2 regions of the Enterobacter sp. JBIWA008 genome follow, and region 1 is predicted to be linked to the other one. Evidence: predicted binding sites of a transcription regulator. Region 1 holds the regulator's gene; the other holds the start of a gene.
The links. The regulator sigma-54, encoded in region 1, starts transcription at its own class of promoters, with help from an activator protein. The targets are predictions, from matches to a motif close to GTTGGCACANNTTTCGCTNT.

Region 2: KGP24_RS14350 (branched-chain amino acid ABC transporter substrate-binding protein) is a predicted target of sigma-54. The motif match lies at 3,105-3,124, and genes of this name have one in related genera.

What each region holds. Positions count from the first base shown of each region.
Region 1 covers NZ_CP074149.1:4,295,364-4,300,813, reverse strand. The annotation lists gene rapZ (RNase adapter RapZ) at 1-567, opposite strand, end outside; gene ptsN (PTS IIA-like nitrogen regulatory protein PtsN) at 613-1,104, opposite strand; gene hpf (ribosome hibernation promoting factor) at 1,187-1,474, opposite strand; gene rpoN (RNA polymerase factor sigma-54) at 1,497-2,930, opposite strand; gene lptB (LPS export ABC transporter ATP-binding protein) at 2,978-3,703, opposite strand; gene lptA (lipopolysaccharide ABC transporter substrate-binding protein LptA) at 3,710-4,264, opposite strand; gene lptC (LPS export ABC transporter periplasmic protein LptC) at 4,233-4,808, opposite strand; gene kdsC (3-deoxy-manno-octulosonate-8-phosphatase KdsC) at 4,805-5,371, opposite strand; gene kdsD (arabinose-5-phosphate isomerase KdsD) at 5,386-5,450, opposite strand, start outside.
Region 2 covers NZ_CP074149.1:2,970,592-2,976,041, forward strand. The annotation lists gene yecR (YecR family lipoprotein) at 1-6, shown strand, start outside; gene ftnA (non-heme ferritin) at 209-706, shown strand; gene tyrP (tyrosine transporter TyrP) at 1,017-2,168, shown strand; gene KGP24_RS14345 (YecA family protein) at 2,202-2,870, opposite strand; gene KGP24_RS14350 (branched-chain amino acid ABC transporter substrate-binding protein) at 3,296-4,417, shown strand; gene KGP24_RS14355 (branched-chain amino acid ABC transporter permease LivH) at 4,517-5,431, shown strand; gene livM (high-affinity branched-chain amino acid ABC transporter permease LivM) at 5,443-5,450, shown strand, end outside.

The sequences.
Region 1 (5,450 bases):
CGGGTTCGGCAGGAAGCGCACGTCGAAAACATAATCCGCATCAATCGGGATACCGTGCTTGAAGCCAAAGGATTCGAACACAATCGTCAGTTCGCGCTCGCGTTTACCCAACAGCCGGGTACGTAGCATTTCCGCCAGCTCGTGAACGGACATCTCAGAGGTATCGACAATCAGGTCGGCACGAGAACGCAGCGGCTCCAGCAGATCGCTCTCTTCATCGATAGCACTCTCCAGAGAGAGGTTCTTACTGGAAAGCGGGTGCAAACGACGGGTATCGCTGTAGCGGCGGATCAGGGTATTACGGTCTGCATCGAGGAACAGCAGCTGAGGCGAGAACGCGTCAGGCAGGTTGCTCATGGCCTGTTCGAAGATCTCTGGCGATTCCGGCATGTTACGGACGTCGATACTGACGGCGGCAGAGGTTTGTCTCTCTGCAAGCGTGCGGGCCAGGTCAGGCAATAACACGACCGGCAGGTTATCGACGCAATAAAAACCCATGTCTTCCAGCGCGCGCAGAGCAACGGATTTCCCCGACCCTGAACGGCCACTGACAATCATCAGCACCATGTTCCGTTTCTCCTCAGGACAACAGATGTGAAGGCCATCTCCTGGTTATGCATCATCCTGATTGCCTTCTGCTTCAGTGATAATTTGATAGAGCTCTTCATCACTTTGGGCCGAGCGCAGTCGACGGCAAATAGTTTTATCGGCCAGACGTTTTGCGACCAGCGACAGCGTATGCAGATGGGTTTTCGTCTGATCGGCAGGTACCAGCAGCGCGAAGAGGAGATCGACGGGCTGGTTATCAATGGCATCAAAAGCGATGGGTGTTTCAAGCTGCACAAACACACCCACGGCACGCAGGGTATCCTCTTCCAGTTTGCCGTGCGGGATCGCGATGCCGTTGCCGATACCGGTACTGCCCATTTTTTCACGGGTCAGAATCGCTTCGAACACCACCTGCGGCGGCAGACCCAGCTGTTTTGCAGCCAGTTCACTGATGATCTCCAGCGCACGTTTTTTGCTCTGGCAGTGAACCGCACTGCGGGTACATTCCTGGTTAAGGACATTGCTCAGTTGAAGAGCGGAATCGTTGTTCATCATAATTTCACCTAAGCGCTAACTGTACAAATGGCCTGTTGTGTTTCACAACAGGCCTTCCTGCACCCGTTAACTGCCCGGACAATTAGTGTTGTTTCAGTTTATCTTTATGTTTATTGAGCTGTCGTGCAAGCTTATCAATTAAGCCGTCGATAGCCGCGTACATGTCTTGCCCTTCCGCACTGGCATGCAGTTCACCCCCGTTAACATGCAGGGTGGCATCCGAGATATGAGTCACTTTCTCCACTTTCAACACAATATAGACCTGATTGATCCTTTCGAAATACTGCTCGAGTTTTGCAAACTTCGCGTTCACGAAGTCGCGTAAAGCCTCAGTAATTTCGACGTTTTGTCCAGTGATGTTGAGCTGCATAGTGTCTTCCTTATCGGTTGTGTCAGACCAGCTGTTTACGCTGGTTGGACGGCGGAATGGATAAAGACTCTCGATACTTCGCAACAGTACGTCGTGCCACCATAATACCCTGATCGGACAGCATGGTGGTTAACTTACTGTCGCTTAGTGGCTTCGCGGGGTTCTCCGCGGCGATCAACTTCTTCACCAGGGCACGAATGGCCGTTGACGACGCTTCACCGCCGCCCTCGGTATTCACATGGCTGGAGAAAAAATACTTAAGCTCAAAAATACCGCGTGGACTGTGCAGATACTTCTGCGTGGTGACACGGGAAATGGTTGATTCATGCATTTCGACGGCCTGGGCGATATCCGCCAGCACCATCGGTTTCATATACTCTTCGCCCTGCTCAAAGAAAGCCTGCTGCTGTTCGACAATACAGCGGCTGACGCGTAGCAGCGTATCATTTCGGCTCTCCAGACTTTTGATCAGCCATCGCGCTTCCTGAAGATTGCTACGAATATATTGATTGTCGGAGTCGTTACGCGCGCTGGTGCACATGGAGGCATACTGCTGATTGATTTGCAGGCGAGGGATGCTGTCTGAGTTCAGTTCAACGACCCAGCGGTCATTATGTTTTCTGACCAGTACGTCCGGAATGACGTATTCGGGCTCGCTGGTCTGGATCGACTGTCCCGGGCGCGGATCGAGCGACTGGATCAGATTCACCGCTTCTTTCAGCACCTCTTCTTTCAGGCGCGTGACGCGCATCAGGGAGCGGAAATCGTGGTTGGCCAACAGATCCAGATGATCGCTGATGATTAAGCGCGCCTCGTCGAGCCATGGCGTCTCTTTGCTGAATTGAGAAAGCTGGATCAGCAGGCAGTCACGCAGATCTTTTGCGGCCACGCCTATCGGATCGAAACGCTGGATGCGCTTCAGTACGGCTTCAACTTCCTCAAGCTCAATCTCGTCGTCGCCCATGCTTTCCAGAATATCGTCCAGCGTGACGGTCAAATAGCCGGTGTCGTCAACGGCATCGACAATTGACGTGGCAATCGCGCGGTCGGTATCGGAGAAGGGAGTCAGCTCCACCTGCCACATCAGGTAATCCTGCAGCGACTGGGTGGTTTCGCCCTGATAGACCGGTAGCTCATCATCCTGGTAGTCTGCACGCGTACCGGAAGGGGTTCCGGCGGTGTAAATTTCATCCCAGCTTGCATCCAGCGGTAGCTCGTCGGGCATCTCTTTTTGTTCGAGTGCATCCGCGGTGTCGAGCGCTTCTGTATCCTGAGATTGCTGGGTATCTACCTCGTCATGAAGATCGGTTTGTTCCAGCAGGGGGTTGCTGTCCAGCGCCTGCTGGAGCTCCTGCTGAAGTTCTAACGTGGACAGTTGCAACAGGCGAATTGCCTGCTGTAGCTGCGGCGTCATCGCCAGTTGTTGGCTGAGCCTTAATTGCAAACCTTGCTTCATGTTCAGAGCATTTTTCTCCGGTTCGGCGTTACGTTACCTCTACCCTATCAGAGTCGGAAGTCTTCCCCAAGATAGACGCGCTTAACATGATCGTCTTCGAGGATCTGCTGCGGCGTACCGTGGGCGATCAGATTGCCCTGGCTCACAATATACGCGCGTTCACATACGGCCAGCGTTTCACGGACGTTATGGTCGGTGATCAGTACGCCAAGACCGCTGTCACGCAGGTGCTCAATGATACGTTTAATGTCGATAACCGAGATCGGGTCAACGCCAGCAAACGGTTCATCCAGAAGGATAAATTTCGGGTTTGCGGCCAGCGCACGCGCAATCTCAACGCGACGGCGTTCACCCCCGGAGAGTGCCTGACCAAGGCTGTCGCGCAGATGCTCAATGTGGAACTCTTCCATCAGCTCGTTGGCACGATCCTGACGCTGTTCGCTGGTCAGATCGTTACGAATTTGCAGGACCGCCATCAGGTTGTCGTAAACGCTGAGACGACGGAAAATGGAGGCTTCCTGCGGCAGATAGCCGATCCCGCGACGCGCGCGCGCGTGCAGAGGCAGAAGGCTAATATCTTCATCATCAATGATAATGTTGCCGGCATCGCGCGGCACAATGCCAACGACCATGTAGAAGGTGGTGGTTTTACCCGCACCGTTAGGGCCAAGCAGCCCTACAATTTCGCCGGAGTTGACGGTCAGACTGACATCTTCTACGACACGGCGGCCCTTATAGGCCTTAGCGAGATTCTTTGCAGTTAATGTTGCCATAACGAATTAGTTACTCTTCTTCTGTGCCGGGGCCTGGCCTTTGCCTTTGTCCTGCAGCTGCGACGGAACCAGTACGGTCGTGACGCGTTTGCCTTTCTCGCTGGAGGCCTGCATTTTTTGCTCTTTCACCAGATAGGTAATCTGGTCGCCGGTAATGTTGCTATCCAACTGTTCCAGATACGCGTTTCCGGTCAGGATGACCAGGTCCTTCGCCAGCTCATAATGCATGTGCGTGGCGCGGCCTTTCACCGGCTTGCCGTTGTCCTGCATTTGATAGAAGGTCGCCGGATTACCATAGCCATCGATAATCTCTTTGCCCTGCTCGCCACCCGGACGGGTCACGACCACTTTGTCGGCGTTAATTTTGATGGTGCCCTGGGTCATGACGACGTTACCCGTGAAGGTGACGACGTTGCCCTGCATATCGAGAGACTGGGTATCGGACTCGATATGGATCGGTTGGTCGGTATCGCCCGTTACAGCAAGCGCGGGGAGACTGGTCGCCAGCATCGCGCTGGCGATAATTACTTTAAGGCTGAGTTTGTTTGTTTTGAATTTCATAGGAGGTTCTAACCTTTTCAATCAGCTCGGCGTTCTTGCTGCGTAAGTTCCCGCGCATTCTCAAACCGCTGGAATTAAATGTTGTGCCATACAGTGTGACCAGATCCTGCGAGGTCACGTCCTGGGTTACCAGGTTAATCTGGGCATTATCCGTCGTAATTTTTCGCAGTTGCGAGTCAGCGGTCAGGGCGTTGACTTCAACATGGCCATACAGATAAAGCATACGGTCATTTGTCAGTTTTGCCCGATCTGACTTAATTGACCACGTCGGCACTTTATCCTTATCAAATGTGGTCATGACAGGCTGGGTAAACCACGAAATACCATCATCTGAAAAATATTCAACATGCTGAGCAATCAGGCGATAGTTCAGCGCACCTTCCGGGCTGTAGACCACAGTCTCGCTGTGATCGCTTTTATAGGTTGGATCGTTATTGTTGACCACTTCCGTTTGCGTATCGTCGCGATCGGCAAGGTTCACGCCAATCAAGACCAGTGCGACAAGCGACAGCAAAATGATAATCCAGCGTCTGGTTTTACTCATATCGATTGCCCTTTGGCCTCATCTAGCATGCCCTGCGCCAGCAGAAGCAGATCGCAGACTTCACGTACGGCACCACGGCCCCCGTTGATATGGGTAACGTAGTCAGCGCGCGGGATCAGCAGCGGATGCGCATCGGCAACGGCAATGCTTAGCCCGACTTGAGCCATCACGTGCCAGTCAATCAGATCGTCCCCGACGTAGGCCACGTTTTCAGGTGCGATAGCCAGTTTACCCAGTAAATCATTAAACGCCGCCATCTTATCGGATTGACCCTGATACAGATGGGTAATTCCTAAGGTTTCACAGCGGTCTTCTACCAGTTTAGCTTTTCGTCCGGTGATGATAGCCACCTCGATACCTGAAGTGAGCGCACAGCGGATACCATAGCCGTCGCGAACGTTAAACGCTTTCAGCTCTTCACCATTATTGCCCATGTAAATCAGGCCATCGGAGAGTACTCCATCCACATCCAGGATGAGCAGACGAATGTTTTCCGCCTTTGCCATCATCTGGGTACTGACCGGACCATAACAGGTTGCAAGGGATGCACCCGCATTACTCATTGTCTTATCCTTCATTACACTACGCCTGCGCGCAGCAGATCATGCATATGTACCACACCCAGCAACTGGTCGCCATCGG
Region 2 (5,450 bases), 1.3 Mb from region 1:
TATTAATCGAAACTGCCAGCAGGTGCTGGCAGTTTATTTCATTACGAACAAAAACAATTCTCATTAATAAATTATAAAAACCGCCAATGCGTTTTATTCCCATTCGTATTTTAAATAAAAAATAAAAATTTTACGTTTTGCAAATAATTAAATAACAAATTATAGTGTCGCTCATTGTGAACCAGAAATAATAATCCGGAGCGTCACCATGCTGAAAACTGAAATGATCGACAAGCTCAACGCGCAAATGAACCTTGAGCTTTTTTCATCCCTGCTCTACCAGCAGATGAGCGCCTGGTGCAGCTACCACAGTTTCGAGGGCGCTGCCGCGTTTCTGCGTCGTCACGCTCAGGAAGAGATGACCCACATGCAGCGTCTGTTTGATTATCTGACAGATACGGGCAGCCTGCCGCGCATTGAAACCGTGACATCACCCTTTGCTGAGTATAATTCTCTCGATGAACTGTTCCGCGCCACCTACGAGCACGAGCAGCTGATCACGCAGAAAATTAACGAACTGGTTCATGCGGCGATGACCAGCCAGGATTATCCAACCTTTAATTTCCTGCAGTGGTACGTCGCTGAGCAACACGAAGAAGAGAAGCTGTTTAAATCCGTGCTGGATAAATTATCTCTGGTAGGGAAATCCGGCGAAGGTCTTTACTTTATTGATAAAGAACTTTCCACTCTTGATACGCAGAATTAATATCAATGCGGTGCTGGTTTCCGGCACCGCGTTAATTTACCTTCCCTCCCCCGCCTGAAACACGCCTTTTATTCCCTGTTCGCTTTGTTTACGTCACGCCTGAGCGTCGCCACGCGTCACAGGAGTAGCAGCAGCGCAATACGTAAACCTTTCATTACACACCTTGTAACGGTGGTTTGACGAATTACCCCTTTTGCCTTACTCTGCGCCGCAGATTTATTCGCGATTAAGCATCGTTGTAGAGGAAAGCGTGAAAAACAGAACTCTGGGAAGTATTTTTATTGTCGCCGGAACGACAATTGGCGCAGGAATGCTGGCAATGCCCCTGGCAGCCGCGGGCGTGGGATTTGGCATGACCCTGCTGCTGCTGGGCACGCTCTGGGCGCTGATGTGTTATACCGCCCTGCTGCTGCTTGAGGTTTACCAGCACGTCCCCGCCGACACCGGTCTGGGTTCGCTTGCGGCGCGCTATCTCGGACGCTACGGCCAGTGGATAACCGGCTTTAGCATGATGTTCCTGATGTATGCCCTGACCGCCGCCTATATCAGCGGCGCCGGGGAGCTCATCGCCTCCAGCGTCAACGACTGGTCTGGCTCTGACATTACCCCAGCGACGGGGGCTATCTTCTTTGCGCTCATCGGCGGCGGCGTGGTCTGCGTGGGGACATCGCTGGTCGATCTGTTTAACCGTTTTCTGTTCAGCGCCAAAATTCTCTTCCTGATTGTCATGCTGGTGCTGCTGGCGCCGCACGTGCACAAGGTCAACCTGCTGACGCTGCCGCTGGAAAAAGGGCTGGCGCTTTCCGCGATCCCGGTCATTTTCACCTCGTTTGGCTTCCACGGCAGCGTGCCGAGCATCGTCAGCTATATGAACGGCGATATCCGCAAGCTGCGCCGCGTCTTTGTTATCGGCAGCGCAATCCCGCTGATCGCCTATATTTTCTGGCAGCTGGTGACGCTGGGCAGCATTGACTCTTCAACCTTTATTGGGCTGATGGCGCAACACGCTGGCCTGAACGGTTTTCTGCTGGCGCTGCGCGAGGTCGTCACCTCCCCGCACGTGGAGCTGGCGGTGCACCTGTTTGCTGACCTGGCGCTGGCAACCTCGTTCCTGGGGGTCGCGCTCGGCCTGTTTGATTATCTGGCTGACCTGTTCCAGCGTCGCAATACCGCGGCCGGACGGTTGCAGACGGGCGCAATCACCTTCCTGCCGCCGCTGGCGTTCGCGCTGTTTTACCCACGCGGGTTTGTGATGGCGCTGGGGTACGCTGGGGTGGCGCTCTCTATTCTGGCCCTGCTGCTCCCTTCCCTGCTGGCGTGGAAAAGCCGCCAGCAGCATCCTCAGCAGGGATATCGCGTGGCGGGCGGAAAACCGCTGCTGTGCATTGTATTTGGCTGCGGGGTGGTGATTATTCTGGTGCAGATGTTGATTGCGGCCGGAATGCTGCCGGAAGTGGGTTAAATAAAAAAGGGGCTATCATCAGCCCCTTTTTTTTCAGTGCAAATAGCAGCTCTTAAACTTCTTCCCGCTGCCGCAAGGACACGGATCGTTACGCCCGACCTTCGTGCCGTTCACCGTCGGCTTCTTCACTTCCGGCTGCTGCGGGTTGTTAACCCAGTATTGATATAAACGCAGTGCCGCAGGCTGGATGCTCTCGATGCTGGCGATATACTCCTCTTCGGACAGTTCATCCAGCTTTTCGCTGTTCTCTTCCGTCCCGTGCAGGGCAATCACGTCAAGATCGGCCTTCAGGGCTTCCGGCAAGGCTGACCAGTCCGTCAGCGCCACACCGCGCATGTAGCCATAACACCACTCTTCCACCACGGTATAGCTCTCACCGTCAACGTCGTTATAACCGAACATCGGTTCAAACTGATCCGGGTACTCGCTCAGGCGCTCGGCAATATCGTTCATATGCTTAAAGCAGAGATCGATAAAACGGTTCATCTCGCGATCGTTTTTCCAGCGCGGAATGTACTTCTCGCCGCCCCACACCGCCACCAGCCAGGCATCTGGCTCAACGACAACAGGACCGGAAAGCACTGCGGTAAGCATGCCGTCCAGTTCGGACACGTCAATCACGGACGCGTCATCATGACCGTAAGACATTAACGTCTCTTCAAGCCACGCCATTTCGCTTTCATTCAATGGGCCTTCAGTCATCGCTGATACTCCTGCAAAAAAGGAAACGATCCTAACACATATCTCACGCCTCTCCGGGCTGAAGTTTAGGTCTTTATTGCTGCAAAAACGTGCAAATCGTGACCTTTGCACAACTTATGGGCTTTATTGTTAACGATATGTGATCTCCGCTGTAATTTCTTCTCCTCCCGTAAGGCGGCATAACGCGGCGCTCTATACTCAAACATGTCGCATGCTCGTCAATGGGTTAACCATTCTGGCAACGTTTTTGCTTAACGTTCTTCGCGCGCCCCTGCGCAGGGAAATCTCGCCGTAATATGCAGGATGCCGTCTGTATCTTGTTCGTTTAGTGCATTTTGTTCTTGCTCGTGTTTCGGATTGGCTGCGCCGTCGGGCGTTCGGGTTTACGCCGTGGTGCAAAAACCTCTTTGCTAAGGAACATAATAATGTCGCTGAAATTTATCAGAACTCCTCTTTCTCTTGTGTTGGCCAGTTGCCTGGTGACGGCGTTTTCCGCCCGGGCAGATATTGTGATTGGCGTGGCCGGGCCGTTCACGGGTCCGAATGCCACCTATGGCGATCAGTACTGGCACGGCGCAACGCAGGCCGCTGAAGACATTAATGCCGCAGGCGGCATTAACGGCGAGAAGATCAAACTGGTTCAGGGGGATGATGCCTGTGAGCCCAAGCAGGCCGTGGCCGTCGCCAACCGTTTAGTTGACCAGGATAAAGTCAACGCCGTGGTCGGCCATTTCTGCTCCTCTTCCACAATGCCCGCCTCCGAGGTGTATAGCGACGCAGGCATTATTGCGATTACACCCGGCTCAACTAACCCGCTGATCACCGAACGCGGCATGAGCGATATTTTCCGCATGTGCGGACGCGACGATCAGCAGGGTCAGGTTGCCAGCGACTTCATCATCGACAAGCTGAAAGCCAGGCGCGTGGTGATTATTCACGATAAAGACACCTACGGTCAGGGTCTGGCTGACGCCACCAAAGCGGCGCTGGCGAAACGCGGGGTTCAGGATGTGATGTATGAGGGGTTATCTCGCGGTGAAAAAGACTTTAACGCGCTGGTGACGAAGATCGGCGCGCAAAAACCGGACGTCGTGTTCTTCGGTGGCTGTCACCCGGAAGCCGGTCCGCTGGTTCGCCAGATGCGCGAACAGGGCGTGCAGGCGAAATTCTTCTCCGGCGACTGTATTGTCAACGAAGAGATGGTGACCGCCGCGGGGGGCCCGCAATACACGAACGGCATTTACATGACCTTCGGTAAAGATCCGCGCCTTATCCCGGACGGTAAAGCGGTTATCGAGAAATTCCGCGCCGGTAAATTCGAACCGGAAGGTTACACCCTTTACTCCTATGCCTCAGTACAGGCCATTGCCGCGGCCTTCAAGGCCACCGGTGGCAAGGACTCCGCCAAAGCCAGCGAATGGCTGAAAGCCAATTCCGTCGACACGGTAATGGGCAAAAAAGCCTGGGACAGCAAAGGCGATCTGAAAGTGTCTGACTACGTGGTTTACCAGTGGGACGACAAAGGCAAATATAAGGAAGTGCAGTAACGGGACGGAGTCACGCTCAACGTCGACGGGCCTGCCCGTCGGCGCGTAATAAACATCAGGCTGCGCGGCTCGCGCAGCCTATAAAACGAGCGCGCTAAGATGAGTACATTCTTCCTGCAACAGTTAATTAATGGCTTAACGCTGGGCTCCGTCTACGGCCTGATCGCCATCGGCTACACCATGGTGTACGGCATTATCGGCATGATCAATTTCGCCCACGGCGAAGTGTATATGATTTCCGCCTATCTCTGCGCCATCGGCCTGGCGCTGCTCTCTTTCTTCGGTCTGCAGTCTTTTCCGCTGCTGATCCTCGGCACGCTGGCGTTCACCATCGTGGTAACCGGGGTGTACGGCTGGACCATCGAGCGTATCGCCTACAAACCGCTGCGCAACTCCACGCGCCTGGCACCGCTGATCTCCGCCATCGGCATGTCGCTTATCCTGCAAAACTACGCGCAGCTGAGCCAGGGCCCGCGCCAGCAAGGGGTTCCGACCATGCTGGACGGCGTGATTCGCCTGCATCTGGGCGACGGGTTCGTGCAGATAACCTACACCAAAGTGTTTATCCTGGTTGCCTCGTTTGCCGGCATGCTGGTACTCACCTGGATAATCAACCGTACCCGGCTGGGGCGGATGTGCCGCGCGGTTCAGCAGGATCGTAAGATGGCCGCCATTCTGGGGATTAACACCGACCGGATTATTTCTCTGGTCTTTGTCATCGGTGCGGCGATGGCGGGCCTGGCGGGGGTGCTGATCACCATGAACTACGGCACCTTTGATTTCTACGTCGGGTTCGTGATCGGCATTAAAGCCTTTACTGCAGCGGTACTCGGCGGCATCGGCTCCCTCCCCGGCGCCATGCTCGGTGGCCTCATCCTTGGCGTGGCGGAAGCACAGTTCTCGGGCATGGTGAACTCGGACTATAAGGATGTCTTTTCGTTCGGCCTGCTGGTCATGATCCTTATTTTCCGTCCCCAGGGCCTGCTTGGGCGCCCGATTGTAGCCAAAGTGTGAGGGAGAGAATGATGACATC